Regions from separate parts of the Shinella sp. GW835-FHT14H05 genome, predicted to be linked through region 1. Evidence: predicted binding sites of a transcription regulator. Region 1 holds the regulator's gene; each other region holds the start of a gene.

Region 1 (9,881 bases):
GAAAGGCACAGGCCTGGGGCTCGCCATCGTCAAGCACATCCTGACCCGCCACCGCGCACGCCTCGTCGTGAAGTCCGAGGTGGGCAAGGGCACGGTGTTTACCGTGAAGTTTTGACACAAAGAATTACGGCTTCGTCGCATCGTTTAAAATAGCGAAGCAATTTCAGGTGTTTGGCGTGTCACAAATGTTTCGTCAAACTGACATAAAAGGGAGGGCGATCGGGGTTTAGAGAAGAGCCGCCGGTCAACGGCAGAGAGCGCGAAACCTGCGCTTCCCACATATGTCCTCTTCGGGAGAACCCAGATGAAATCTCTTAAGCTCACCCTCGCGGCGCTTGTCGCTTCCGCCGCATTCGCAGGCGTTGCCGTTGCGCGCGACCAGGTCCAGATCGCAGGCTCCTCCACCGTCCTTCCCTATGCCAAGATCGTTGCCGAGACGTTCGGCGAGACCTTCCCCGACTTCAAGACCCCGATCGTCGAATCCGGCGGCACGGGCGGTGGTCTGAAGGAATTCTGCAAGGGCGTCGGCCCGGACAGCATCGACATCGCCAATGCATCGCGTGCGATGAAGGCTGACGAAATCGAAGCCTGCAAGACCGCTGGCGTCACGGAAATCCAGGAAGTCAAGATCGGCTACGACGGCATCGTCTTCGCAACCGACGCCGGCAATGCCGACCTGAAGCTCGAGCCGAAGGACCTCTACCAGGCGCTCGCCGCTGAAGTCGTCGTCGACGGCAAGCTGGTTGCCAACCCCTACAAGAAGTGGTCGGAAGTCAACAAGGACCTGCCGGACGCCGAAATCGCCGCCTACATCCCGGGCTCCAAGCACGGCACGCGCGAAGTCTTCGAAGAGAAGATCCTCGCTCACGGCTGCAAGGACTCGGGCGCTCAGGACGTCATCAAGGCTGCTATTTCCGACGCCAAGGAACAGCTTTCCAAGTGCGTAGCCGTTCGTAAGGACGGTCTGGCTGTCGACATCGACGGTGACTACACCGAAACGCTCGCTCGCATCGCTGCCAACAAGTCCGGCATCGGCGTGTTCGGCCTTTCCTTCTACGAAAACAACGCCGACAAGCTGAAGGTCGCCACCATCAGCGGCATCGTTCCGTCGACCGAAACGATCGCTTCCGGCGAATACCCGGTTTCGCGCCCGCTGTTCTTCTACGTCAAGAAGGCGCATCTCGGCGTTATCCCGGGCCTGAAGGAATATGTCGAGTTCTTCACGAGCGAAGACATGATCGGCCCGGACTCCCCGCTGGTTGAATACGGCCTCGTCGCTGCTCCCGATGCAGAGCGCGAAGAAATCCGTAAGGCCTTCGTAGACGGCAAGATCATGTGATTGTCTCTGGCCGGCGCGTTCTTCGCGCCGGCCGCCCCTTCTGAGCGGTTTGCGCGCCCGGGGGCACTTCCAGCAAAGCCCGTCAGCAGCTTTGCGAAACACAAAATGACAGCGCAGATGATCTCGCCGGGAGAATTTCCTAAATGAGTATTTCCCTTCTCTTGCTCGTCGTCGCCGTCATCGGCGTGGCGGGCTATATGGTCGGTAGCTGGCGCGCCAATGCGCTTGCCGGCGGCAGGCTTTCCAACCTGCATTCGCGGCCAGGATATTACGGCTCTTTCGTTGCGATATGGGCCATGCTTCCGGCAATCGTCGTGCTGCTGGTCTGGATTATTGCCAGCCCGATTTACATCAGTTCGACCGTTCGCGCGGGCTTTCCCGAAGAGGTCAAGGCGACGTCGCAGGCCGAGCAGAACCTCGGCTACAACATGATCGGCGCCATTGCCCGCGGTATGGCGATGCTCTCGGCGGAAGAACGCGAGGCGCTGTTCAAGGACGGCACCACCGCACGCAGCCTGCTCGCCACCAAGGGCGTGCCGCTTGCCGCCGATCCGGCGCCCTACATGCTGAAGTCCGCCGATGATCTCAGCCGCATGTCGCGGGCGAGCAGCACCTTCCTGTCGATCCTCGTCGTCCTGGCCGCGGCCGTCGGCGCGTTTTTCTCCTACCGCGCCATTGCGCCGCGGTTCCGCGCCCGCAACCGCGTCGAAGGCGTCATGCTGGTCGGCCTCATCGCCGCCTCGTCGATCGCTATCCTGACAACGGTCGGCATCGTCGCCTCCATGGCAACGGAAGCCATCCACTTCTTCAACAGGGTGCCTGCCTGGGAGTTCTTCTTCGGCACGGTCTGGGATCCGCGTTTTGCCGCTGCCGGCTCGACGGACTCTTCCGGCCAGTTCGGCCTGATCCCGCTGCTCGCCGGCACGCTCTATATCGGCCTCGTCGCCATGCTGGTCGCCGTGCCGGTCGGGCTCTTCGCCGCGATCTACATGTCGGAATATGCCTCGCGTCACGTCCGCTCGGTTGCAAAGCCGCTGCTCGAAGTGCTTGCCGGCATCCCGACCATCGTCTACGGCTTCTTCGCCCTCGTGACCGTCGGCCCGTTCCTGCGCGACCTTTCCGAGCAGCTCAACGGCCTCGTCACCGGCGATTATTCCAATTTCATCCAGGCGCAGAGCGTTCTGACGGCCGGTTTCGTCATGGGCATCATGCTGATCCCCTACGTCTCCTCGTTGTCGGACGACATCATCACCGCCGTTCCGCGGGCCATGCGCGACGGCTCGCTCGGCCTGGGCGCCACCCGCTCGGAAACGATCAAGCGCGTCATCCTGCCGGCCGCACTGCCGGGCATCGTCGGCGCCCTGCTGATGACCGCCTCGCGCGCCGTCGGTGAAACGATGATCGTGGTCCTGGCCGCCGGCGTTGCCGCCCGCATCCAGCTCAACCCCTTCGAGCCGATGACGACCGTGACCGTCAAGATCGTCAGCCAGCTGACGGGCGACCTTGAATTCACCTCGCCTCAGACGCTGGTGGCATTCGCGCTGGGCATCACGCTGTTCTTCATCACGCTTTGCCTCAACATCTACGCCCTTTACATCGTGCGCAAATACCGGGAGCAGTACGAATGAGCCAGGTCTCCACGAGCCCTACTACGGCCGCCCTAGGTGCTGCCTCCAAGCCCGAACGCCGCGATATCGGCCTGCGCGGCCGCTATGCCGCCGAACGTCGCTTTCGCCTCTACGGCATGGCTGCGATTGCCTTCGGTCTGATCTTCCTGTTCCTGCTGCTGTTTTCGGTCGTCTCCAAGGGCTACACCGCATTCCAGCAGTCGATGATCACCATTCCGGTCGAGTTCTCCGAGCAGATCATCGACAAGGACAACGAGCGGGCCACCAACCCGCAGAAGCTGGTATCGGCCAACTATCCGGTCGTCGCCCGCAATGCGCTCGCCAAGGTGCTTGGCGTCGGCGAAGACGATCGTGCGGGCCTTCGCGCGGTCAACGGAATGATCTCGGACAGCGTCCGCACCCAGCTGCGCGATCTCGTGACCGCCAATCCGTCGATCATCGGCACCACACAGACCGTGACCTTCCTTGCGCACGGCGACCTCGATTCCGCCTTCAAGGGCCAGATCGATCTGGCCGTCCCCGAGAACAACCGCAAGATCTCCGACAAGCAGATCGGCTGGATGAACCAGCTTGCCGAAAGCGGCGCGCTTTCCAAGCACTTCAACACCGGCATCTTCCTGAACGGCGCATCGAGCCGTCCGGAAGCCGCCGGCGTGGCCGTCGCTGCCGTCGGCTCGCTCTACATGATGCTGATCGTGCTTGTGCTTGCGCTGCCCATCGGCGTCGCGGCCTCGATCTATCTCGAAGAGTTCGCACCGAAGAACCGCTTCACCGACCTCATCGAGGTCAACATCAACAACCTCGCCGCGGTGCCGTCGATCGTCTACGGTCTGCTCGGTCTCGCCGTCTTCGTCAACTTTGCGGGCTTCCCGCGCTCGGCCTCCCTCGTCGGTGGCCTGGTGCTGACCCTCATGACACTGCCGACGATCATCATCGCGACCCGTTCGGCGCTGAAGGCCGTGCCGCCGTCCATCCGCTCGGCAGCGCTCGGCCTCGGCGCCTCGAAGATGCAGACCGTGTTCCACCACGTCCTGCCGCTCGCCATGCCGGGCATCCTGACGGGCACCATCATCGGTCTCGCCCACGCGCTCGGCGAAACCGCGCCGCTGCTGCTCATCGGCATGGTTGCCTTCGTCGCCGATATTCCGTCGACGCCGCTCGAACCCGCAACGGCGCTGCCGGTGCAGATCTACATGTGGGCGAATGAGGCGGAGCGCGCCTTCGTGGAGCGCACATCGGGTGCTATCATCCTCCTCCTCGTCTTCCTCATCCTCATGAATGTTGGCGCCATCCTGTTGCGCCGCCGCTTCGAGCGGCGTTGGTAGAAGGACCAAACAGATGAACATGATGTCAGAAGCAGCAGTCGAGAAAGCGCTGGACAAGAAAATGAACGACATTTCCTACAAGATGATCGGCAAGGACGTTTCGGTCTACTACGGCGACAAGCGTGCCCTCTATGACGTGAACCTCAACGTCCGCCAGAACACCGTGACGGCCCTCATCGGCCCGTCGGGCTGCGGCAAGTCGACGTTCCTGCGCACGCTGAACCGCATGAACGACACGATCGAAGGCTGCCGCGTCACCGGCCGCATCACGCTCGACACGGACGATATCTACGATCCGAACATCGACGTCGTCGAACTGCGCGCCCGCGTCGGCATGGTGTTCCAGAAGCCGAACCCGTTCCCGAAGTCGATCTACGAGAACGTTGCCTACGGCCCGCGCATCCACGGCCTCGCCAAGGCGAAGGCCGACATGGACGCCATCGTCGAGTCGAGCCTGCAGAAGGCCGGCCTGTGGAACGAGGTGAAGGACCGTCTGCTGGAAGGCGGCACCGGCCTCTCCGGCGGTCAGCAGCAGCGCCTGTGCATCGCACGCGCCGTCGCCGTCAGCCCGGAAGTCATCCTGATGGACGAACCCTGCTCGGCGCTCGACCCGATCGCGACCGCAAAGGTCGAGGAACTGATCCACGAGCTGCGCGCCAACTTCACGATCGTCATCGTGACGCACTCGATGCAGCAGGCGGCCCGCGTTTCGCAGCGCACCGCCATGTTCCACCTCGGCAACCTCGTCGAGGAGAACGACACCGACAAGATGTTCACCAACCCGGATGACCAGCGCACGCAGGACTACATCATGGGCCGCTTCGGCTGACGCCATCGTCGCCGAACCCCCTGAAAATCCGAGCGCATTAAGGACACAACCATGTCATCGACCCATATTGTCTCGATTTATGACGAAGAACTGAAGTACCTCTCCCGCCGCATCTCCGAAATGGGTGGCACGGCCGAGCAGATGGTGGCGGATTCCGTCCGTGCGCTCGTCACCACCGATGGTGCGCTGGCGCAGAAGGTGATCTCGGAAGACGTCATCCTCGACACCGCCGAGCGCCAGATCAACGAGAAGGCGATCGTCACGATCGCCAAGCGCCAGCCGGTGGCTGCGGACCTGCGCGAAATCATGGGCGCGATCCGCATCGCGGCCGAACTGGAGCGCGTCGGCGACCTCGGCAAGAACACCGCCAAGCGCGTCATCGCCGTGCAGAGCTCGGGCATGCCCCGCAAGCTCACCCGCGGCCTGGAGCACCTCGCCGAACTGACGCTGATCCAGCTCAAGGAAGTGCTCGACGTCTACGCCACCCGCTCGGTGGAGAAGGCCAAGGCGATCCGCGAGCGCGACGACGAGATCGACGCGATCTACACCTCGCTGTTCCGCGAACTCCTCACCTACATGATGGAAGATCCGCGCAACATCACGCCCTGCACCCACCTCCTGTTCTGCGCCAAGAACATCGAGCGCATCGGCGACCATGCGACAAACATCGCGGAAACCATCTACTACATGGCGACCGGCTCGCAGCCCGAAGGCGAACGCCCGAAGGACGACACCTCGACGTCAGTGGTCACTGCCGACGTCACTGAAGCCTCCGAGTAAGGAGTTTTGCCTCCATGGTGCCCAGAATCGCCGTCGTGGAAGACGAGGAGGCGCTAAGCGTCCTCCTGCGCTACAACCTCGAAGCCGAAGGTTTCGAGGTCGATACGATCCTCTCCGGTGACGAGGCCGAAGTGCGCTTGCAGGAGCGCATGCCGGACCTCCTCATCCTCGACTGGATGCTGCCGGGCGTTTCGGGCATCGAACTGTGCCGGCGGCTGCGCCAGCGGCCGGAGACCGAACGCCTGCCGATCATCATGCTGACGGCACGCGGTGAGGAAAGCGAGCGCGTGCGCGGGCTCGCCACCGGCGCCGACGACTATGTCGTCAAGCCGTTCTCGACGCCTGAGCTCGTCGCCCGCGTGCGCGCCATGCTGCGCCGGGCCCGGCCGGAAGTCGTCTCGACGGTGCTGCGCTGCGGCGATATCGAGCTCGACCGCGAGACGCATCGGGTGCATCGCCGCACCCGCGAAGTCCGCCTCGGCCCGACGGAATTCCGACTGCTGGAATTCCTGATGACCTCGCCTGGCCGCGTCTTCTCGCGCTCGCAGCTTCTCGATGGCGTCTGGGGCCACGACATCTATGTCGACGAACGCACGGTCGACGTGCATGTCGGCCGCCTGCGCAAGGCGCTCAACTTCGCAAACATGCAGGACGTCATCCGCACGGTCCGCGGCGCAGGCTATTCGCTGGAAGCCTAAGCGACCCCTTTCCTCCCAAGGACGAAAATGGGCCCTTCGGGGCCTGTTTGCGTTTCGGAGTGTGGTCCGGCCCTGCACCACAAACGAAAACGGACCCTTTCGGGTCCGCATCGCATGTGCTGTCGTGGAAAAGATCACCGCATCCGGCGGCGCTCGGCCGAGGGCTGGTAGGCGAGGCGCTGGTGGTAGGTGCAGTAGGGCGAGTTGTCCGGGGACTCGTTGCCGCAGAAGTGGAAGTCGTCGTTCAGCGGGTCGCCGATCGGCCATTTGCAGGTGCGCTCGGTGAGCTGCGTCAGCTCGAGCCGGCGCGACATGGGCACGACCACGCTGTTGCCGTTGGACGGAACCGGAAGCTGCTCGCGCTGCGTCTCGAAATCCGTCTCGACCTCTTCCTTGGTAATGGTGTTGCCGGCCGGGCGCACGACGGAGCGGGCGGTCACGGCGCGGGCCTGGAAGGTTGTCGCGGGGCGCGGGGCTGCCGGCACCGGGCGCTTGGGACGCGACGCGCTCTGCGTGCCGCCGGCCTTGGCGCGGCCCGGAAGGTTCAGCCGGTGCACCTTGCCGATGACCGCGTTGCGGCTGACGCCGCCGAGCTGTGCCGCGATCTGGCTCGCGCTCAGGCCCTCGCTCCAGAGCTTCTTGAGTTTCTCGACCCGCTCGTCTGTCCAGTTCATCTCTCGTCTCCGCTCGACGCTCGCAATGCGGGAATCCCTCATCGCGTTCCGGACGGGTCCGGAATTTGAACGCCCTAACTCTTTTGGTGACTAGTTCCGCCGCATGCAGTCTAGTAATTGGTCTTTAACCTAGAGTTTGGGGGACTCTGTGACAAGAGTCGCAGGAATCCGGGCGAATCGATTTCCGAGTTTTCCCCAACTTGCTGGCTGGGTGTGACTCGATAGCGACACCTTCCGCGCGTGGCGTGAATCCTTACCTTGCGGGAGGTTCAGCACTATTTCGGGGTGCGATTTGTTGACATCCCGGCCTGAAATGCCGATAGTGCCGCATGCCGCCGAAAGGCGGCTTTTGATTTTTCTGGAGCCTGGAAAAGTCAAGCCGCGTTCACGTTTTTCCGCATCTCTTTTTCGGAGGATCCGCGCCATGGCCGATGCCGCGCCGCTCTATGAAACCTATATGCGTGCACCGCTCCGGTTCACGCGCGGGGAGGGCGTCTGGCTGATCGCCGAGGATGGCGAGCGATATCTCGACTTCGCCGCCGGCGTCGCCGTCAATTCGCTGGGCCACGCGCATCCGCATCTCGTCGCCGCTCTGAAGGACCAGGCCGACAAGGTCTGGCACCTGTCGAACCTCTATGAGGTTCCGGGCCAGGAAAGCCTCGGTCGGCGCCTGACGGAAGCGACCTTCGCCGACAAGGTGTTCTTCACCAATTCCGGCGCGGAAGCGCTGGAATGCGCGATCAAGACGGCGCGCCGCTATCATTTCGCCAAGGGCCATCCCGGCAAGTTCCACATCATCACCTTCGAAGGCGCCTTCCACGGCCGCACGCTCGCGACGATCGCCGCCGGCGGCCAGGAAAAGTACCTCGAAGGCTTCGGCCCCAAGGCCCCCGGCTTCCTCCAGGTTCCCTTCGGCGACATCACCGCCGTCAAGGATGCGATCACGGAGGAGACGGCGGCGATCCTGATCGAGCCGGTGCAGGGCGAGGGCGGCATCCGCCCGGTGCCGAAGGAATTCATGCAGGAGCTGCGCCAGCTCTGCGACGAATACGGCCTGCTGCTGGTGCTCGACGAGGTTCAGTCCGGCGTCGGCCGCACCGGGCGTCTGTTCGCCCATGAATGGTCGGGGGTCACGCCGGATATCATGGCGGTCGCCAAGGGCATCGGCGGCGGTTTCCCGCTCGGCGCCTGCCTTGCCACGAACGAAGCGGCCGCCGGCATGGTCGCCGGCACGCATGGCTCCACCTATGGCGGCAATCCGCTCGCCATGGCGGTCGGCAACGCGGTGCTCGATGTCGTGCTGGAAGAGGGCTTCCTCGACCATGTGCGCGACGTGGCGCTCGTTTTCCGCCAGGGCCTCGCGGCGCTGAAGGATCGCTTCCCCGAGATCATCGAGGATATCCGCGGCGAGGGCCTGATGCTCGGTATCAAGGCGAGGATTCCGACCGCCGAACTGCTCAAGGCCGTGCGTGCGGAAAAGCTGCTCGCCGTGCCGGCGGGCGATAACGTGCTGCGGCTGCTGCCGCCGCTGACGGTGACCGCCGAGGAGGCGCGCGAGGGGCTTGCGCGCATCGAGCGGGCTGCCGAAAAGCTCAGCGCCGCCAAGGCTGCCTGAGCACTGCCGCGACGCGCGTCACTCGTGACGCGCAAAGGTCGCGGCAGCATCAAAGGACCGGACAGACAGGACACATCATGGCCAAGCATTTTCTCGACCTTTCCGCCGTTTCGGAAAGCGATCTCCGCGTCATCATGGACGATGCGCACACGCGCAAGGCCGCCAGCAAGGCCGGCACGGAGGCAAAGCCGCTCGCCGGCAAGATGCTCGCCATGATCTTCGAGAAGCCCTCCACCCGAACCCGCGTCTCCTTCGACGTCGGCATGCGCCAGCTCGGCGGCGAGACGCTGTTCCTGTCGGGTACGGAAATGCAGCTCGGCCGCGCCGAGACGATCGGCGATACCGCCAAGGTGCTCTCGCGCTATGTCGATGCCATCATGATCCGCACGACCGACCATGCCCGCCTGCTGGAGCTTGCCGAACACGCCACCGTGCCGGTCATCAATGCGCTGACGGACCTGACGCATCCCTGCCAGATCATGGCCGACATCATGACCTTCGAGGAGCATCGCGGCTCGACGAAGGGCAAGACCTTCGCCTGGACGGGCGACGGCAACAATGTGCTGCATTCCTTCGTCGAAGGTTCGGCCCGCTTCGGCTACACGATGAAGATGGCCGTGCCGATGGGCTCCGAACCGGACGACAAGATCCTGAACTGGGCGCGCGACAATGGCGGCAACATCCTGCTCGGCCACGATCCGGACGCCATCGTCGAGGGCGTCGACCTCATCGTTACCGACACCTGGGTCTCGATGAACCAGGAACACCGCGCCCGCGGCCACAACATCTTCCAGCCCTACCAGGTGAACAAGCAGCTGATGGCGCGGGCGAACGAGAACGCCCTCTTCATGCACTGCCTGCCGGCGCATCGCGGCGAGGAGGTCACCGACGAGGTGATCGACGGCCCGCAGTCGGTGGTCTTCGACGAGGCGGAAAACCGCCTTCATGCGCAGAAATCGATCCTTGCCTGGTGCCTTGGCGCCGTCTGACGCC
Region 2 (9,881 bases), on a different contig from region 1:
TGGGTCGTGCACGCCGTCGGCTCCGCATCCCAATCGGACCGCCTGCTTCGCCTCGGCGCTGCAACCGTTACCGATTATCGCCACGACGGCTGGAAGGAGGACTGGGCAAAGCGCGCGAGGTATCAGCCGCTCAACGCCATATTCGACATGGTGAGTGGCGCCCATGCGGCAAGCCTGGCTCCCCTGCTGACGGCAAACGGCCATCTCGTCTGCATCCAGGATCGGCAGGAAACCGCGCCGCTGCCCGCCTTCTCGACGACCATCTCGCTGCACGAAGTCGGCCTCAACGCCATGCACGCCCACGCCTCCGATCGTCAGTGGGGACGGCTTGTCGCCGCCGGCACCGAGATCGCGCAGCACATCTCGGAGGGGCTCTTCGATCCGCAGCTCATCGAGGTTGCCGGTTTCGATGAGCTGCCTCAAGCACTGTCACGCCTCAAGACCGGCCCGAACCCCGGCAACCGCGTCGTCGTCCTGTAGCGCCTTACGCCCCCTGCTCCTCGCGTCGCTCCTTCGGCCCCTTCGGAAACCATCCGGCGATGCGTGCGCCAAGCGGGTCGAGGAAGGTCAGGACGACCGGCACGAAGACGAGCGTCAGCAGCGTCGAAGAAATCAGGCCGCCGATGACGGCGTGGGCCATCGGCGCACGCTGCTCGCCGCCTTCTCCAAGTCCGATCGCCATCGGCAGCATTCCGAAGATCATCGCCAACGTCGTCATGACGATGGGGCGAAGGCGCACCGCGCCCGCATCGGCCAGACTGTCCTGAAGACTCTTGCCGGCCTGCCGTCCCTGGTTGGAATAGTCGACGAGCAGGATGGCGTTCTTGGTGACGAGGCCCATCAGCATGATGAAACCGATGATCGAGAACATGTTGAGCGTCGAGCCGGTGACGAGCAGCCCGATCAGCACGCCGATCAGCGAGAGCGGCAGCGTCATCATGATGGCGATGGGCTGGATGAACGAGCCGAATTGCGAGGCCAGGATGATGTAGATGAAGATGACGGCGAGCGCGAGCGACTGGAGCGCGTAACCGAAGCTCTCTTCAAGGTTTTCGGCGTCGCCGCCGAAGCTGATGCGGTAGCCGGCCGGGATCTGCATCTTGGCGATCGCCGCGTTGAGGTCGGCCGTCACGTCGCCGAGCGCGCGGCCCTCGATATTGCTCTCGATGCGGATCTCGCGCGAAAGGTCTTTTCGCGTGATGGCGTCCGGCGCCGTGCTCTCGATGACGTCCGCCACCTGGTCGAGCAGCACGGTGATCGGCTTGCCGTCGTCGTCCGTGCGGCCGGTGGCGATCGTGAGGTCGCGAAGCTGCGCCGCGTCACGCCGGCCCGTTGCCGGCAGGCGCACCATGACGTCGTAGGATTCGCCGTCCGGCGCGTTCCAGACGGAGATGGCGTCGCCGGCCACAAGCGGGCGCAGCGTGTCGCCGATGGTGGCGATCGACACGTCTAGGTCGGCCGCGGCTTCCGACCGGATCCGCACGGCAAGCGTCGGGCGCTTGTTCTCGATCGAGGATTCGACTTCCGTGGCACCGGGGATTGCGGAAAGCGCCGTGGTGATCTCGGTGGAAATCCGGCGCAGTTCCTCCTCGCCATCACCGAGGACGGAGAGTTGCAGCGGCTTTTCCGAGGAGCCCGTGCCGGAATTCTGGCCGATCGAGATTTCGAGGCCGGCGATCGAGGCCAGCCGCTTGCGGATCGGTTCTATGCTTTCGGCGGTCGTCACCGTGCGCTCGTCGCTCGGCTTGAGCTGTACCGCGACCGACGCTTCGTTGAAGCCGCGCGCACCGCCGGAATTCACGGTGGAGTAGATCGTCTCGACGTAATCGAATTCGCGCAGTGCCCGCTCGACCTGGCTGACCTTCGCCGCCATATAATCCAGCGAAGCGCCCTCGGTCGCCTTCAGCGCAATGGAGACCTCGCCCTGGTCGGCCGGCGGCAGAAATTCCGCGCCGATGCGCGGCACGAGCATCAGGCTTGCGACGAACATCGCAACCACGACGAAGACCGTGCTCTTGCGAAAGCGGAACGTCCAGTGGATCAGCCGGCGGTAGCGGTCCGCAAGGCGCTCGAACCAGCGGTCGAAACGGGCGATCAGCCGCCCGAGCGGCCCGCGCTTGGCGTTCTGTTCCGATTGCGGATCATACCAGACGCTCGACAGCATCGGATCGAGCGTGAAGGAAATGAACAGCGAGATCAGCACGGCGACGGCGACCGTAACCCCGAATTGCAGGAAGAACCGGCCGATCAGGCCGCCCATGAAGGCGACCGGCAGGAACACCGCGACGATCGACAGCGTCGTAGCGAGAACGGCAAGGCCGATCTCGTTCGTGCCGTCGAGCGCCGCATCCACATGGTTCTTGCCCATATGCAGGTGGCGGGTGATGTTCTCGCGCACGACGATCGCGTCGTCGATCAGGATGCCGATCGAGAGCGATAGCGCCATCAGGGTCATGGTGTTGAGCGTGAAGCCGAGCGCATAGATGACGGCAAAGGTGCCGATCACCGAGATCGGCAGCGTCAGCCCGGTGATGACCGTCGAGCGCCAGGAATTCAGGAACAGGAACACAATGACGACGGTGAGCACGCCGCCCTCGATCAGCGTGCGCTGCACCTCCTGCACCTGCGCGGCGATCGGGCGGGAATTGTCGCGCGTCACCTTCAGCTCGACCCCTTCCGGGGCGAGCTCGACATTGAGCGCGGCGATCTCCTTGCGCAGTTCCGACGCCACTTCCACGGTGTTGGCGCCCTGGACCTTGACGATATCGAGCCCGAGCGACGGCGCGCCCTGATAGGTCGCCCGGCTCGTCACTTCGGCGCCGACATCGAGCACGGTCGCCACATCGGAGAGATAGACCGGATATCCGCCGCTCTGCGCCACGATGATGCCGTTGAAGCCGGCAACGTCGGGAATGCGGCCCTCGACGGTGACGATGCGCTGATTGATGCCGGAAATCAGCGTGCCGGCGGCGCGGTCCTGGTTCTCCTTGCGGATGGCGTCCATCACCGATGTGACGGCGATGCCATAGGCTTCCAGCCGATCCGGATCGACCATCACCAGCACCTGCCGCTCGCTGCCGCCGACCAGCGAGATCTGGCCGACGCCGGCAATCACGCTCAGCCGGTTGGTGATGACGCGGTTGGCGAGCGTGGTGATTTCCGAAAGCGAGCGTTTCGACGAGGAGGCCGCGATCGACAGGATCGGCGCGTCATCCGGATTGAAGCGGGTGACCTGCGGCGTGTCCACGGCATCCGGAAAACCTGCCTCCAGCCGCGCCACGCGGTCACGGACCTCCTGGGCGGCAACCTGCGAATCCACATCGAGCTCGAACTGCACGACGACGACCGAGCGGCCCTCATAGGATTCGGAGATGATCGTGTCGATGCCGCCGATGGTGTTCAGCGCGGATTCGATCGGCCGCGACACCTCGCTTTCGACCGTCGAGGGCGAGGCGCCCGTATAGGTCGCCGTGACGACGACGATCGGCAGGTCAGTTTCGGGGAACTGGTCGACGCCGAGGCGCGAATAGGAAAACAGCCCGATCACCAGGATCGTCACCATCATCATCGTCGCGAAGACGGGATATTTGACGCTGATACGCGTGAGGAACATGGCTTACAGCCCCTCGACGACGACGGGCATGTCGGCCTCGAGCGCCGGCAGCGGCGCGGAGACGACGATTTCGCCGGCTTCAAGCCCCGACACTTCCACGAGGCTGCGATCCGTCCAGGCCGTGCCGAGCTGCACCGGCTGGCGGCGTAGCACGCCGTCCTGCACCTTCAGCACGAAGCTGCCCGCCTGGTCGGTGCGGATCGCCGAATTTGGCAGCGCGATGATATTCTTGCGCTCGTCGACCTTCAGGATGCCGGTCGTGAACATGCCGCCCTTGAGGATACCGTCGTCATTATCGATCGCCAGAAACACCCGGACCGCGCGCGAGCCCGCGACAGCCGTCGGCGAGATTCGTGTGACCTTGCCGGAGAAGGTCCGGTCGGGAAAACCCTCGACGTTCAGTTCGACGGGCTGGCCGATGCTCACCATCGGGATGCGGCTGGTCGGTACGCCGGCATCGACCTCCATCTTGCTGAGGTCGACGATGGTCATGAGCTCGGTGTTGAGCCCGACCGTCTGGTCCTGCTCGACCGGGCGCGAGGCGATCACGCCGTCGAAGGCAGCGCGGACCTCGGCATTGGCGAGGTCGCGCTCGGCATCCGCGATCTCGGCCTGCTTCGACCGGATCTGCGCCTGGAGGTTGGCGACATTCGCCTGGGCTTCGAGCTGAGCGGCCTCCGAGGAGGCGCCGCGCTCGCCGAGAGCGGCCGTGCGTCGCTGGACGGATTCGGCAAGCTCAAGCTGCGCGCGCATCGCCTCCGCCGAGGCCTGGCGAACGGTCAACGTGGATTCTAGCGCCATCTTGTCGAAGCGGATGAGCAGGTCGCCCGCCTTCACCACGTCGCCGACCTTGACCGGCAGCTCGACGATCGTCGAGGCGACCCGCGCGGCAAGCGTCGAGCGGCGGATCGGGGTGAGCGAGCCGGCAATGCGGACTTCGCTTGCGATATCATGCGGTTCGACCTTGGTGATGTCGACCTGCGCGAGCTCCATCGTCGGCTTCGCAGCCTCCTGCGCCTGTGCCGCTCCCGCAGCGATCCATCCCGCCAGGCAGGCGATGCGGATTGCGCTTGACCAGGACAGTCTGCGGACGGGCATGGAGTTTTCTGAGTTGTGGATGGTGCGCTCGCTCATGAAATCCGTCTTGCTTTAGAGTTTTTGCCCGCAACAGGCCTAGGCATGGGGCAGATCGCGTCCCGTATTAAGGGCCGCACATTGCCGTAACATTGTAAAATCAATCAGTCCGGCCTTGTAGAAACGTCGATCGTGTCGGGACTGGGGCATCGCCTCGCCGCCTGCACATTTTTTCGGCGGCCGACAACTGCCGCTCGCGGAAGTTGATCCTTCGCGACCGTCGGGCATCAGCGCCCGCGCGGCCCTGTGGACATCCTCGCCGGATGTCATGCGCGTGTCATGGCGATCTGTTGAAACGCTGCCCCATGCCATCAGGCGATTGTGACGACTCAAACAAGGGGCTCAGCGCATCGATTGCGCGGTCTCGATCATCGTCCTTCCCCGCAGGAGGCATGAGCACTTCGCCGCCTTCCGGTCCTGCCGCGGCGACGGGTGATGACGGACACTCCAGCGTAGGAAACGTGCCCAGATGATCGAGACAATCGCCCCCACCGCCACCTCACCGGCCCCGGCCCTCAAGGGTGGCGTCGGCAAGCGCCTCAACCGCGCCGTTCGCCGCAATCCGCTGCTCTCGCCCTCGGGCATGTCCGAATATGTCTTCTCGCGACTGTTCCGCAATCTCGTCTATGCGCAGATCTGGGAAGACCCGGACGTCGACATGGCCGCGCTCAGGATCGAACCGGGCAACAGCATCGTCACCATCGCGTCCGGCGGCTGCAACGCCTTGTCCTATCTCGTCGCCGACCCGGCCCGCATCGAAGCGGTGGATCTCAATCCGGCCCACGTCGCCTTCAACCGCCTGAAGTTCGCAGCCGCAGCGCACCTGCCGGACTACGAGACCTTCTACCGCTTCTACGGCCGGGGCGACGACAAGCGCAACCTCGACGCCTACCGGCTCTACCTGCGCCCGCATCTCGACGAAGAGACCCGCGATTATTGGGAAAGCCGCACCGTCACCGGACGCCGCCGCATCTCGATCTTCCACCGCCGGCTTTATCGCCACGGCCTGCTCGGCGGCTTCATCGGCCTCGGCCACAAGATGGCGCGGCTCTACGGCGCAGATCCGCGCGACCTGCTCCAGGCCCGCACGATCGAGGACCAGAAGCGCTTCTTCGACGAGACGCTGGCGCCGCTTTTCGAAAAACGGCTGATCCGCTGGGCGACGACGCGAAAGACGTCGCTGTTCGGCCTCGGCATCCCGCCGCAGCAATATGAAGCGCTTTCGGGCGCCGGCAGCGACATGGCGACGATCCTGCGCCAACGCGTCGAAAAGCTCGCCTGCGGCTTCCCGCTGTCGGAAAACTACTTTGCCTGGCAGGCCTTCGGGCGCGGTTACGGCAGCGGAGAGCTTGCGCCGCTCCCGCCCTACCTCTCCCGGCAGAATTTCGAGGCGGTGCGCAGCCGTGCCTCGCGCATTTCCATCACCAACACCTCGCTCACCGAATTCCTCGCGGCAAAGGCCCCGCAGTCCGTCGACCGCTTCATCCTGCTCGATGCGCAGGACTGGATGACCGACGCCCAGCTCAACGGCTTGTGGACTGAGATTACCCGCACGGCGACCCCCGGCGCGCGCGTCGTCTTCCGCACCGCGCCTGCCGAAAGCCTGCTGCCCGGCCGCCTCGACGAGACCCTTCTCGGCCGCTGGACCTATCACGAGGCGGAATCGCGCGCGCTGCACGACAAGGATCGCTCGTCGATCTACGGCGGCTTCCACCTCTACGAGTTCAAGGGGTGAGCGGGATGAACGCCGTTTCCGACCACGCCCTGCTGATGGACCGCATCTACCGCTGGCAGCGGCGGTTCGGCATCTACGACGCGACGCGCAAATATTACCTGCTCGGCCGCGACCCGATGCTTGCCGGCCTTCGCCCGCTGCCGAGCAGTTCCGTGCTGGAGATCGGCTGCGGCACCGGGCGCAATCTGGTGAAGGCGGCGGCGCTCTATCCGGAAAGCCGGTTCCACGGCATCGACATTTCGCAGGAGATGCTGAGCGCGGCGGAAAAGGCCGTTGCCGACGCTGGCCTGAAGGACCGGGTGCGGCTGGCGCGGGCCGACGCCGCCAGCTTCGACCCGCGAGCGCTCTTCGGCGAACAGAGCTATGACCGCATCTTCATTTCCTATGCCGTGTCGATGATCCCGCAATGGCAGAAGGTCATGGCTGAGGCCACCAATCGGCTTGCCCCCGGCGGCGAACTGCACATCGCCGATTTCGGCGACATGCGCGGCCTGCCCGGCTGGTTCCGCAAAGGCGTGACCAAGTGGCTCGGATGGCACCATGTGACGCCGCGCGACGATCTCTTCGAGATGGCCGCGGAGCTTGCCACTGCCCATGGCGGACGCAGCGAGGAGAAGCGGCTGCATCGCGGTTTTTCGTGGATCGCGATCGTCCGCAAGCGCTGAACGCGCGCCCTTTGTCACAGCGTCGGCAATCCTGCCGATGCAAGCATTGTTTGGCCCGCAATTCGCCTGTAGCTCTCGAAGAAAGGGAAGAATCGTCCCTGGATTCGAGAGGAGAAGCGAATTGGCCCTGTCACAGACCCTTATCCGGCGGCTGAAGGACCCAAAACCCTTCGAAACCATCGTAACCGCGTCCTGGCTGGTCAGTCCGGCGAGCGAGCGCACATTCGAGGTCTTCAATCCCTCGACCGGCGAATTGCTGGCGGAACTGCCCGACATGGGCGTCGCGGAAACCCGGGCTGCGATCGACCGCGCCGCCGTTGCCCAGCCCGAATGGGCGGGGCTGACCGCCCGCGACCGTTCGGACATGCTCTGGCGCTGGCACCAGTTGATCGTCCTGCACACGGATGACCTTGCCGCCATCCTGACGGCCGAGATGGGCAAGCCGCTGGCGGAGGCGAAATCCGAAGTCTCCCACGCCGCCGCCTATCTGCAATGGTATGCCGAGGAAGCCAACCGCATCTATGGCGAGACGATCGCGGCACCGTCGCTGGATCGTCGCATGCTGGTCATCAAGCAGCCGATCGGCGTGGTGGGTGCGATCACGCCGTGGAATTTCCCGGCCTCCATGGTGGCGCGCAAGATTTCGCCGGCGTTGGCGGCCGGTTGCGCCGTCGTGCTGAAGCCCGCGGAGCAGACGCCGCTGGTGGCGGGCGCCATGTTCGCGCTTGCCCATGAGGCAGGTTTTCCGCCGGGCGTGGTCAACCTGATCTATGCTTCGGAAGGCGATGCGGTCGGCCGCGAACTCTGCACCCACCCGGCCGTGCGCAAGATCAGCTTCACCGGCTCCACCGAGGTCGGCCGCCTGCTCATGCGGCAATGTTCCGACCAGGTGAAGAAGCTCAGCCTGGAGCTCGGCGGCAATGCGCCCTTCATCGTCTTCGACGACGCGGATGTCGATGCCGCCGTGGACGGCGCGATCCAGGCAAAATTCCGCAATGCCGGCCAGACCTGCGTCTCGGCGAACCGTCTCTATGTGCAATCCGGCGTTCACGACGAATTCGCCCGGAAATTCATCGAGCGGGTGCAGACGCTTTCGGTCGGCGACGGCTTTCAGCCCGATGTCGCGATCGGCCCGCTGATCGATACACGCGCGCTCGCCAAGATCGAGGGCCATGTCGCCGATGCGCTCGACAAGGGCGGCAGCGTGCGCTGCGGCGGCCGGCGGATCGACGGCGACGGCACGTTCTTCGCGCCGACCGTGCTCACCGGCATCACCCGCGACATGCGCGTGGCGCAGGAGGAAACCTTCGGGCCGCTCGCCCCCATCATCCGCTTCGACGATGCCACCCAGGTCGTGCGCGAAGCCAACGACACGATCTACGGCCTCGCCGCCTATTTCTATGCGTCCAACCTCAGCCGGGTCTGGCGGGTCGCGGAAGCCCTGGAATACGGCATGGTCGGCATCAATACCGGCCGCATGTCCTCCGAGGCGGCGCCCTTCGGCGGCATGAAACAATCCGGCATGGGCCGCGAAGGTTCGCGCCACGGACTGGAGGACTATCTGGAGATGAAATATCTCTGCATGGGCGGCATCTGAGCGGCGGCGTGTGACGAGGTAAGGGGTTTAGGACGGCTCGGTAATACGCGTGTCATGTGAGTTTCCTATGCGGAGGAGGTAACACACCGCTCAAGAGAGGCTCTCCCATGCGCAAACTCCTCCTCGCCCTGGCATCGGCTACGGTCCTCGCCGGCGCCGCCAATGCCGCGACCGTCTACCCGATCGATCGCGCCACCATCCTCGTCGGCTCCCCCTTCGACTTCAAGGTCGAGTTCGACGCCGTCGTGAAGCCGGAAGATGTGAAGGTCACCGTCAACGGCCAGGACTATGAGGCCGTCTTCGGCAAGAAGGCTGAATTCGTCGCGGAAGAAAAGGGCGCCGAGGACAAGGTTCTCGGCTCCGCGCTGACGCTGCGCGGCCTGACGATCGCCACCGCCGGCGACTACAAGGTCGAAGTGACGGCCGGCAGCGAGACAAAGTCGGTCAACTGGGACGTTTACGGCACCGCTACCGAGGCGAAGGCCAAAAACATCATCTTCCTGGTCGCCGACGGCCTGTCCGTCGCCCACCGGACAGGTGCCCGCATCATGTCCAAGGGCATGACCGAGGGCAAGGCAAACGGCCGCCTCGCCATGGATGACATCCCGCCGGTCGCCTTCATCGGCACGTCCTCGACGCACTCGATCGCCACCGACAGCGCCAACACCATGTCGGCCTACATGACCGGCCACAAGTCGCGCGTCAACGCGCTCGGCGTCTATGCCGACCGCACACCGGCAAGCCTGGACGACCCGAAGGTCGAGACGATCGCCGAGGCGCTCCGCCGCACGACGACGAAGTCAATCGGCATCGTCACCACCTCGGAAGTCGAAGACGCGACGCCGGCCGCCGTCGTCTCGCACACCCGCAAGCGCGCCGACAAGGAACAGATCGTCGGCATGCTGTTCGACGTCAAGCCGGACGTGCTGTTCGGCGGCGGCTCGGTCTATTTCCTCGGCAAGGACACGCCCGGCTCCAAGCGCAAGGACGACAAGGACTATATCGCTGAATTCAAGAATGCCGGTTACGCGCTTGCAACCGACAAGACGGAACTCGCTGCCCTCAGCGGTTCGAACCAGGATAAGCTGCTCGGTCTTTTCCATACCGCTAACCTGGACGTGACGCTCGACCGTGAAT
Region 3 (9,881 bases), on a different contig from region 1:
ATGCGCTGGAAGAATACGGCTTGATGCATGTAAAACTCTACGAGGACATCGCCAAGAACGGCCATATCGCCACGACCTATGCCTATCCGGTGAAGGTCGAGGGGCGTTACGTGATGGACCCGTCGCCGACGCCGAAATTCGACAATCCGAAGATGCACCGCTCGGAGGCGCTCCAGTTGTTCGGCGCCGGCCGCGAGAAGCGCATCTACGCCGTACCGCCCTATACCGAAGTCGTCAGCCTCGATTTCGAGGATCATCCCTTCGAGATCCAGACCTTCGACAAGCCCTGCGCTCTGTGCGGCGCGGAGAATGTCTATCTCGACGAAGTGGTGCTCGACGACAAGGGCGGGCGGATGTTCGTCTGCTCCGACACCGACCATTGCGAGGAACGTTGCGCCAATGGCCACCGCGGCCATCTCGCCTATAACAAGGAGGCCGCCGAATGACTGACGCCCCTCTGCTCAAAGTCCGTGACATTTCAAAGTTCTACGGTGCGCGCATCGGCTGCAAGAATGTCTCCTTCGACCTCTGGCCCGGCGAAGTTCTGGCGGTGGTCGGCGAATCCGGCTCCGGCAAGACGACGCTGCTCAATTGCCTTGCCACCCGCCTGATGCCGAGCTCCGGCGCCGTCGAATACCGCATGCGGGATGGGGAAATGCGCGAGCTTTCCCGCATGAGCGAGGCGGAGCGCCGCTTCCTGATGCGCACCGACTGGGGCTTCGTGCACCAGAACCCGGCGGATGGCCTGCGCATGGCCGTCTCGGCCGGCGCCAATGTCGGCGAGCGGCTGATGGCCGTCGGCGAGCGGCACTACGGCAATATCCGCGAGACGGCCGGCAACTGGCTCGGCCGCGTCGAGATCAGCGTCGACCGTATCGACGACCAGCCACGCGCCTTTTCCGGCGGCATGCGCCAGCGCCTGCAGATCGCCCGCAACCTCGTGACCTCGCCGCGCCTGATCTTCATGGACGAACCCACGGGCGGCCTCGACGTCTCGGTGCAGGCCCGCCTGCTCGACCTGTTGCGCGGCCTCGTTCAGGACCTGGGCTTGTCGGCGATCATCGTCACGCACGACCTTGCCGTGGCGCGCCTGCTTTCGCACCGCATGATGGTGATGAAGGACGGCGTCGTCATCGAGCAGGGGCTGACCGACCGCGTGCTCGACGACCCGCGCGAAGCCTATACCCAGCTCCTCGTCTCCTCGATCCTTCAGGTGTGACCATGCCGACCCCTCTCGTTGTTTCCGAAGTGGCGAAGAGCTTTACAATGCATCTTCGCGACGGCATCCGCCTGCCGGTGATGTCGAATGTCGCCTTCTCCGTGAAGGCCGGCGAATGCGTCGTGCTGGGTGGTCCGTCCGGCATCGGCAAGAGCTCGCTCTTGAAGATGGTCTACGGCAACTATGCCGTCGACAGCGGCCAGATCCTGATCGAACATGGCGGACGCCTGCTCGATCTCGCGACCGCCGATCCGCGCACGATCCTGTCGGTGCGCCGCGCCACACTCGGCTACGTCAGCCAGTTCCTGCGCACCGTGCCGCGCGTCGCGGCCGTCGATGTCGTCGCCGAGCCGCTGCTCGGCCGCGGGACCGCTGCGGCGGAAGCGAGGGAGATCGCGGAAGCGATGCTTGCCCGCCTCAACCTGCCGCGCGAACTCTGGCAGCTTCCGCCCGCCACCTTCTCCGGTGGTGAGCAGCAGCGCGTCAACATCGCGCGCGGCTTCATCACCGATCACCGCATCCTGCTGCTCGACGAGCCGACCGCCTCGCTCGACGCGACGAACCGCGCCGTCGTCGTCAGCATGATCGAGGAGAAGAAGGCGGCCGGCGTGGCGTTGCTCGGCATCTTCCACGACGAGGACGTGCGCGAAAAGGTCGCCGACCGCATCGTGGATGTGTCCGCCTTTTCACCGCGAAAGGCCGCCGCATGACCAAGCTTTCCGAAACGCCGCTGATCCATCCGACGGCGAAGGTCGCGGAGACGACGCTCGGCCGCTATACCGAGATCGCCGAGCGCTGCCGCATCAGCGAGGCCGAGATCGGCGACTATTCCTACATCATGGAGGATGGTTCGGTCTGGTGCGCGACGATCGGCAAGTTCGCCAACATCGCCTCGTCGGTCCGCATCAACGCAACGAACCATCCGATGTGGCGCGCGACGTTGCACCACTTCACCTATCGGGCCAACGATTACTGGCCCGATGCCGAGCCCGAACCGGACTTCTTCGCCTGGCGGCGCGAGCACCGCGTCACCATCGGCCATGACGTGTGGATCGGCCACGGATCGACGGTTCTGCCCGGTGTCACAATCGGCAATGGCGCTGTCATAGGATCGGGCGCGGTTGTCACAAAAGACGTCGAACCCTACACGATCGTCGGCGGCGTGGCGGCGAAAGTCATCCGCGAACGTTTCCCCCGAAACATCGCCGAGCGCATGGAAAAACTCGCCTGGTGGGACTGGGATCATGCCCGGTTGCGCACCGCTTTGGACGATTTTCGCAAACTTGACGCAGAAGCCTTTCTTGCCCGTCACGACGGGTAAGAGGGCGCGCGAGAAGCCGGAATTTCAGCCCTGTGGACTGTAATCTTTCCGACATGAAACTGACATTGCCGCTTCATCAACAGCGTTTACAGCCAGTCCCGAAAACGACACTGCCCGACTTTGGGCTCAGCCTGAAAAAAGAGGGATCCGCCATGTTCCGACTGAAGAATGTCACCCGCCGTTTCGGCGAGCGCGTTGCGGTCGACGATGTGACCTTCGACATCCCGCAGGGCCAGATGGTCGGCGTCATCGGCCGCTCGGGCGCCGGCAAGTCCACCATGCTGCGCATGATCAACCGTCTGGCCGATCCGAGCGAAGGTTCGATCCATTTCAATGATATCGAGGTCTCGTCGCTGCGCGGCTCCGGCCTGCGCAACTGGCAGCGCGACTGCGCCATGATCTTCCAGCAGTTCAACCTGGTACCGCGTCTCGACGTTCTGACCAACGTGCTGCTCGGCCGCCTGAACCACCGCTCGACCACGCTCAGCATCCTCAACCTCTTCACCCGGGAAGAGCGCATCATGGCAATTGCCGCGCTCGAACGCCTCGGCATCGAGCAGACGGCTCTTCAGCCGGCCGGCACGCTCTCCGGCGGCCAGCAGCAGCGCGTGGCGATTGCGCGTGCGCTGATGCAGAACCCGAAGATGCTGCTCGCGGACGAGCCGATCGCCTCGCTCGATCCGCTGAACGCCAAGATCGTCATGGACGCGCTGCGCGACATCAACGAGCGCGAGGGCATCACGGTCATCACCAACCTGCACACGCTCGATACGGCGCGCGCTTATTGCGAGCGCATCATCGGCATGGCGCATGGCCGCGTCGTCTTCGACGGTTCGGCGCGCGAGCTCGATAGCGAAGCGGTGCGCACGATCTACGGCACGGGCGCAGATGGCGCGGAAATCGACGAGAGCATGACCTCCACGGCGATCCGCAACCCCGCCAAACAGGACAACATCAAGGAATCCGCCAGCCCGACACCGCTGGCACTGGCCGGGCTTTAAGCTCCCCGCCAGGATCGAAGGACCCGCGTGAAGGGTCATAAACTTCCAGCCGGCAAAGCCGGTCAAACAGGAGAGAGACCATGCTGAAGAAAGTTCTTCTCGGCGCCGTCGCGCTCATCGCGCTCGCCGGCCACGTACAGGCTGAAGACCTCAAGGAATTCCGCGTCGGCATCATCGGCGGCGAAAACGAAGCGGATCGCCTGCGCAACTACCAGTGCCTCGGCGATCACCTGAAGGCCGACCTCGGCTTCGAGAAGGTCTCGTTCTTCCCGGCTGCCGACTATGACGGCGTCATCCAGGGCCTGCTCGGCGGTACGCTCGACTACGCCGAACTCGGCGCTTCCGGCTATGCCAAGATCTACCTCGCCGACCCGAAGGCTGTCGAGCCGATCCTGACGACCGTCCAGACCGACGGCTCGACTGGCTACCACTCGATCATGGTCGCTCGCAAGGATTCCGGCATCACCAAGCTCGAAGACCTGAAGGGCAAGAAGCTCGGCTTCGCCGACCCGGACTCCACCTCCGGCTACCTGATCCCGCTCGTCACCCTGCCGGAAGCCATCGGCGGCCCGGTCAAGGAATATTTCGCTGAAACTGGCTTCGGCGGCGGTCACGAAAACCTCGTCCTCGAAGTGCTGAAGGGCACGTTCGATGCCGGCACGACCTTCGGTTCGGGCGTTGGCGAGTTCAAGGACGGCTACACCTCCGGCAACCTCTACAAGATGGTCGAGAAGGGCATTCTCGACATGAACGACCTCGTCGAAATCTGGAAGTCGCCGCTGATCCCGAACGGCCCGATCGTCGTTCGCAGCGCGATGGCTGACGAGACCAAGGCGAAGTTCAAGCAGTTCATGCTCGACCTGCCGAAGAAGGACGCAGCCTGCTTCTCCGCCGTCATGGGCGGTGACTTCACCTCGTTCACGGAAGTCAACGTCGACTTCTACAAGCCGATCATCGACGCCCGCAAGGCAACGATCGGCGGCTGATCGCCATACGGACATCGGCGCCGGCCGCACCCCGGCCGGCGCCTCTGTTTTTTGAACAAGCCGGGATAGACCATGGCCACGAACACGCTCCACGACGGCTTCAGCGAGAAGGGCGCACTGATCGAGCGACACTGGCAGGAGCTGAACGCGCGCCGCCGCCTCTATACCTGGCTGGGCCTCGCCATCCTTGCGGTCGCACTCTCCGGCTCGCTGTGGTTCGCCAACGAGACGAATGCCGGCAAGTTCTTCGACCGGCTGCCCTATCTCTTCGACTTCGTCGGCGACATGGTGCCACGCGATGGCTTTGAGGTCTTCCGCGCACTGTTCGACCTGCCGTCGCCCTATGACGATGGCAGCTTCAAGTACAATTATCCCGAAGGCCGGCTCTACATCACCGAGAGCCTCTACGTGCCGGAATATTTCCACAAAATGCTGGAAACGCTGAACATCGCGCTGTTCTCTACCATCATCGGCATGGTCTTCGGTTTCCTGCTCTGTTTCCTCGCCGCCAAGAATCTCGTCGCCAACCGCCTGCTGCGCGGTTTCGTGCGCCGCTTCATGGAAATCCTTCGCGCCTTCCCGGAAGTCGTGCTCGCCGGCTTCTTCCTCGCCATCCTGTCGCTCGGGCCGCTTCCCGCCGTCATCGCCGTGTCGATCCACACGGTGGGTGCGCTTGGAAAGCTGTTCTTCGAGGTCGTCGAGAATGCCGACATGAAGGCCGAGGAGGGGCTTCGCGCCGTGGGTGCGAGCTGGGTGGAGCGCGTCTGGTTCGGCATCGTGCCGCAGGTGCTGCCGAACTTCGTGAGCTATTTCCTGCTGCGCCTTGAAATCAACGTGCGCGCCTCGACCATCATCGGCGCCGTCGGCGGCGGCGGCATCGGCGAGCTGCTGCGCCTATCGATCGGCCAGAACCACCAGGCGAAGACGCTCGCCATCGTGCTGCTTCTCCTCATCACCATCATCGCCGTCGACCAGTTTTCCGCCTGGCTGCGCCGCAAGCTGGTCGGCGATCATGCCTTCCGGCTGGCTCAATAGGAGTGCGCCATGACGACCCTCAATTCCGCACAGATGGATGAGATCGCGGCACGCCACCCGGCCGTCTTCCACCGCTCGTTCTGGCAGCGTTTTCGTATCGCCATCATCACCGGCGGCTTCGTGCTCTATGCGCTCTACTGCTGGTGGTTTTTCGCGATCGGCCATGTGCTCGGCACCGCGAACTGGAACATTGCCGGCACCTATCTCGCCGACTGGGTCTCCTACGAGGTCCGCCCGGAAGTGGCGATCGATCCCGATGGCGCGATGAAGCTCACTTATCCGCGCTTCTCGCCGCTCGGCCCGAATGCCAAGCCTGACTGGGTCGAAATCGAGCTTGGCACGATGACCCGCACGACGCCTGCTGCCGGTGCCACGACCACGACGGAAAAGAAGCCCGCCTCAATGGGCTTCATGGGCGAAGGCGCCGTCATCGGCGGCTCGGCTGCTGCGGCCGAGGGCCTTGCAACGGCGACGACGCGCGAGGAAGAAGTGGTCAAGCGCGCGAAGATCACGCTCAATTCCACGACGAGCGTCGAGGTCGTGCCGGAGCGCGTGACGGTCCAGCATGCCGGCGAGACGCTCGTGGTGGACGTGGACGGTTCCGAGGTGAAGCCCGAAGGCACGCTGCCGGCTTGGGCGACGCAGAAGACGCCGGGCCAGAAGATCACATTGGCCTTTGGGTTTGCCGGCTGGGGCGAGATCGAGGCGGACGATGTCTCGATCCGCAAACGCTTCCTCGGCTGGGCGAATTTCCTGTTCGACACCAACTCGCCCTTCCACGGCAAGTCGACGTCTGACGTGGTGTCGCTGATCACCTCGGGCGAGCGCATCGACCCGAAACAGTCGAACCTGTCGCTTGCCTGGGACAATATCCTCTACAATTCCGAATGGCAGCATCTCGACGTCTGGACCAAGCTGCTCCAGACGATCGTCATGGCCTTCGTCGGAACGCTGTTTGCGATGCTGCTCGCTTTCCCGCTGGCGTTCCTCGCGGCGCGCAACATCACGCGCAACTGGTTCTCCAACCAGATCACCAAGCGCCTGTTCGACTTCCTGCGCTCCGTCGACATGCTCATCTGGGCGTTGTTCTTCACCCGCGCCTTCGGTCCCGGGCCGCTCGCCGGCATGTCGGCGATCTTCTTTACCGACACCGGCACGCTCGGCAAACTCTATTCCGAAGCGCTGGAAAACATCGACGACAAGCAGCGCGAAGGCGTGAAGTCGGTGGGGGCGGCACCCGTCGCCGTGCAGCGCTTCGGCGTGTTGCCCCAGGTCATGCCGCTCTTCGCCTCGCAGGCGCTTTACTTCTGGGAATCGAACACCCGTTCCGCCACGATCATCGGTGCCGTCGGCGCCGGCGGTATCGGCCTGAAGCTCTGGGAGGCGATGCGCACGAATTCCGACTGGGAGAACGTCGCCTACATGGTACTGCTGATCCTCATGGTGGTTTTCGTCTTCGACGGCATATCGAATGCGCTGCGTTCCCGCCTGATGGGCAAGCCGTCGCATTGATCGGCGTGGCGGCATGATGCTGCCACACGAATCCCTACAAGATCCGATGCCGCCGATCCGGCGGCATGACTTGAATTTTATAGGAATGAGCCCTTGCGTTACGCCCTCTATTTCACCCCGCCTGCAAGCGACCCGCTGACCCTTTCCGCCCAGCGCTGGCTGGGGCGCAATGCGTTCACGGGTGCAGCCCTGGAGCAGCCGGCCGTGGGCGGGTTCGACGCGGCGACGCTTTCGGGCCTCACGGCAGACCCGCGCCGCTATGGTTTCCACGCCACGATGAAGGCGCCCTTTGCGCTTGCCGAAGGCCGCAGCGAGGCCGACTTCGTGGCTGAAATCGGCCGGTTCGTCTCAGAAACCGAGCCGTTCGACATTCCGGAACTCGTCGTCGGCCGGCTCGGCTCGTTCTTCGCGCTCGTGCCGGGCGACCAGTGCGACGCGTTGCAGAGCTTTGCCGGCGAAGTCGTGCGCCGTTTCGAGCGTTTTCGCGCGCCGCTGACCTCGGCAGACATTTCCCGCCGCAAGCCCGACGAACTCACGGCCGCCGAGCGCCAGAACCTGGTGCAGTGGGGCTATCCTTACGTGTTCGACGAGTTCCGCTTCCACATGACGCTGACGGGGCGCGTTCCGGCCGAGCGCCGCGATGCCGTCGAACGCGTGCTTCTCGACCAGTTCGCCGATTTCCACGGCCGGCCGCTAACGATCGCCGGTCTGGCGCTCTTCCGGGAGCCGTCGCGCGGCGCTGATTTCACCGTCCATTCGCTCTTCCCGCTCGCAGCCGCAGCCAACAGAAAGACCGCCTGACATGACCCGCGAAACCGTTCTCTCCAATGCCCGCATCGTGCTTGAGGACAGGATCCTCGACGGCACGCTGGTGTTGCGCGATGGCCTGATCGCCGACATCTCCGAAGGCTCCTCTAATGAGGGCGAGGACATGGAAGGTGACTTCCTCATCCCCGGCCTCGTCGAACTGCACACCGACCATCTGGAAGCCCACTATTCGCCGCGCCCCGGCGTGCGCTGGGGCCTGACGGCCGCCATCCAGTCACACGACGCCCAGGTCGTGACCTCCGGCATCACCACCGTCTTCGATTGCCTGCGCATGGGCTCGGACGAGGACGGCGGCTTCGAGAAGGGCGAGATGCGCGCCATGGCCAACGCCATCGCAGAGGCGCAGAACGAGGACCGCCTGCGCGCGGAACACCTCATTCACCTGCGCTGCGAAGTCTCGACCGACAACGTGCTGGAACACTACGAGGAATTCGAGGATGATCCGCTCGTTCGTCTCGTCTCGCTGATGGACCACGCGCCTGGACAGCGCCAGTTCCAGACGCTGGAGCAATATATCCTCTACTACAAGAAGAAGCGCGGCCTCACCGACGACGAGTTCGACGCCTTCTGCAAGCGCCAGCAGGACCTTTCCGCCCGCTATGCCAAGCCGCACCGCGATGCGATCGCCGCCTCCTGCGCCGCCCGCAACATCTCGGTCGCGAGCCACGACGATGCGACGCTGGAGCATGTCGAGGAGGCGATCGGCTACGGCATCCGCCTTGCCGAATTCCCGACCAGCGTCGAAGCCGCGAAGGCCTCGCATGGTGCCGGCATGAGCGTGCTGATGGGCGCGCCGAACATCGTGCGCGGCAAGTCGCATTCCGGCAACATCGCCGCTCGCGACCTCGCCAACATCGGCGTGCTCGACGTGCTGTCCTCCGACTACGTGCCGTTCAGCCTGATGCACGCGCCCTTCATCCTCGCCGATGAGGGCATGGACCTGCCGAAGGCCATCAACATGGTCTCGACGACCCCCGCCCGCACGGTCGGCCTCGATGATCGAGGCGCGATCGCCAAGGGCCTGCGCGCCGATCTCGTGCGCGTGCGCCGCCCCTCCGGCGTTCCGGTCGTGCGCTCCGTCTGGCGCCAGGGCAGGCGCGTGGCATGAGCCTCGACGCCGAAGCCGCCGTCCGCCAGCCGCCTGTCGTTGCTGCCGGCACGATGGTCGTCGTCGTCGGTCCGAGCGGTGCCGGCAAGGATAGCGTGATGTGCTATGCGGCGCGGCATTTTGCCGAAGAGGCCCGTGTGCGCTTCGTTCGCCGCGTCATCACGCGCCCGGCCGATGCCGGGGGGGAGGAGCATGAGGCGATCGACGCGGAAGGGTTTCGCACACGCGCCGCCAAGGGCGGCTTCGCCGTCTCCTGGGAGGCGCATGGCCTGTCCTACGGCATCCCGCGCGAAACGCTGGACGCGCTGGCGACCGGCGTGACGCTCGTTGCCAATGGCAGCCGTTCGGCCTTGCCCGCCTTCGCCGATGCCTACGCGCGGCTGAAGGTCGTGGTGATCACCGCGCGGCCGGACATTCTTGCCGCCCGGCTTGCCGCGCGCGGCCGGGAAAGTGCGGAGGGCATTGCAAAGCGTCTCGACCGTGCCGTGCCGGAAATTGTCGTCGCCGCCGATACCGTCGTCATCGACAATAGCGGCGCGCTGGAAGAGGCGGGCGAGGCCTTCGTCTCGCTGCTCGTCTCCGCACTCGCGCGCGAAGACTGATTCAGTCGCCCTTCAGCGCTTTGTAGGCGGCGAGTGCGTGTTCGCGCGCCTTGCCGTGATCGACGATCGGCTTCGGATAGGTTTTCCCAAGCTCGACGCCGGCCTTCTTCAGCGCACTTTCCGGCGCATCGAAGGGCTTGTGTATCCAGGCCGCATCGAGCTTCTCCAGTTCCGGCACGAAGGTGCGGACATAGGTGCCGTCCGCATCGAATTTCTCGCCCTGCAGGATCGGGTTAAAGATGCGGAAGAAGGGCGAGGCATCGGCGCCG

What was found. Region 1 encodes PhoB, which activates phosphate uptake and scavenging genes when phosphate is short. Its sites were predicted from a motif close to TGTCATNNANCTGTCAT; they were not measured.
Region 2: a site for PhoB is predicted at 8,795-8,811, ahead of AC1Q6Z_RS08025 (alkaline phosphatase). Genes of this name have one in related genera too.
Region 3: a site for PhoB is predicted at 2,579-2,595, ahead of phnC (phosphonate ABC transporter ATP-binding protein). Genes of this name have one in related genera too.

What each region holds. Positions count from the first base shown of each region.
Region 1 covers NZ_JBXAFY010000004.1:77,606-87,486, reverse strand. The annotation lists gene phoR (phosphate regulon sensor histidine kinase PhoR) at 1-115, shown strand, start outside; gene AC1Q6Z_RS14975 (substrate-binding domain-containing protein) at 305-1,339, shown strand; gene pstC (phosphate ABC transporter permease subunit PstC) at 1,483-2,967, shown strand; gene pstA (phosphate ABC transporter permease PstA) at 2,964-4,292, shown strand; gene pstB (phosphate ABC transporter ATP-binding protein PstB) at 4,306-5,121, shown strand; gene phoU (phosphate signaling complex protein PhoU) at 5,173-5,901, shown strand; gene phoB (phosphate regulon transcriptional regulator PhoB) at 5,916-6,599, shown strand; gene AC1Q6Z_RS14945 (GcrA family cell cycle regulator) at 6,734-7,273, opposite strand; gene AC1Q6Z_RS14940 (aspartate aminotransferase family protein) at 7,698-8,888, shown strand; gene argF (ornithine carbamoyltransferase) at 8,966-9,877, shown strand.
Region 2 covers NZ_JBXAFY010000002.1:118,721-128,601, forward strand. The annotation lists gene AC1Q6Z_RS07995 (alcohol dehydrogenase catalytic domain-containing protein) at 1-480, shown strand, start outside; gene AC1Q6Z_RS08000 (efflux RND transporter permease subunit) at 485-3,613, opposite strand; gene AC1Q6Z_RS08005 (efflux RND transporter periplasmic adaptor subunit) at 3,617-4,711, opposite strand; gene AC1Q6Z_RS08010 (BtaA family protein) at 5,217-6,482, shown strand; gene AC1Q6Z_RS08015 (class I SAM-dependent methyltransferase) at 6,488-7,147, shown strand; gene AC1Q6Z_RS08020 (NAD-dependent succinate-semialdehyde dehydrogenase) at 7,269-8,744, shown strand; gene AC1Q6Z_RS08025 (alkaline phosphatase) at 8,852-9,881, shown strand, end outside.
Region 3 covers NZ_JBXAFY010000003.1:629,080-638,960, reverse strand. The annotation lists gene AC1Q6Z_RS14160 (alpha-D-ribose 1-methylphosphonate 5-phosphate C-P-lyase PhnJ) at 1-446, shown strand, start outside; gene phnK (phosphonate C-P lyase system protein PhnK) at 443-1,219, shown strand; gene phnL (phosphonate C-P lyase system protein PhnL) at 1,222-1,929, shown strand; gene AC1Q6Z_RS14145 (DapH/DapD/GlmU-related protein) at 1,926-2,540, shown strand; gene phnC (phosphonate ABC transporter ATP-binding protein) at 2,693-3,541, shown strand; gene phnD (phosphonate ABC transporter substrate-binding protein) at 3,622-4,527, shown strand; gene phnE (phosphonate ABC transporter, permease protein PhnE) at 4,600-5,562, shown strand; gene phnE (phosphonate ABC transporter, permease protein PhnE) at 5,572-7,074, shown strand; gene AC1Q6Z_RS14120 (DUF1045 domain-containing protein) at 7,168-7,875, shown strand; gene AC1Q6Z_RS14115 (alpha-D-ribose 1-methylphosphonate 5-triphosphate diphosphatase) at 7,877-9,010, shown strand; gene phnN (phosphonate metabolism protein/1,5-bisphosphokinase (PRPP-forming) PhnN) at 9,007-9,612, shown strand; gene AC1Q6Z_RS14105 (cryptochrome/photolyase family protein) at 9,614-9,881, opposite strand, start outside.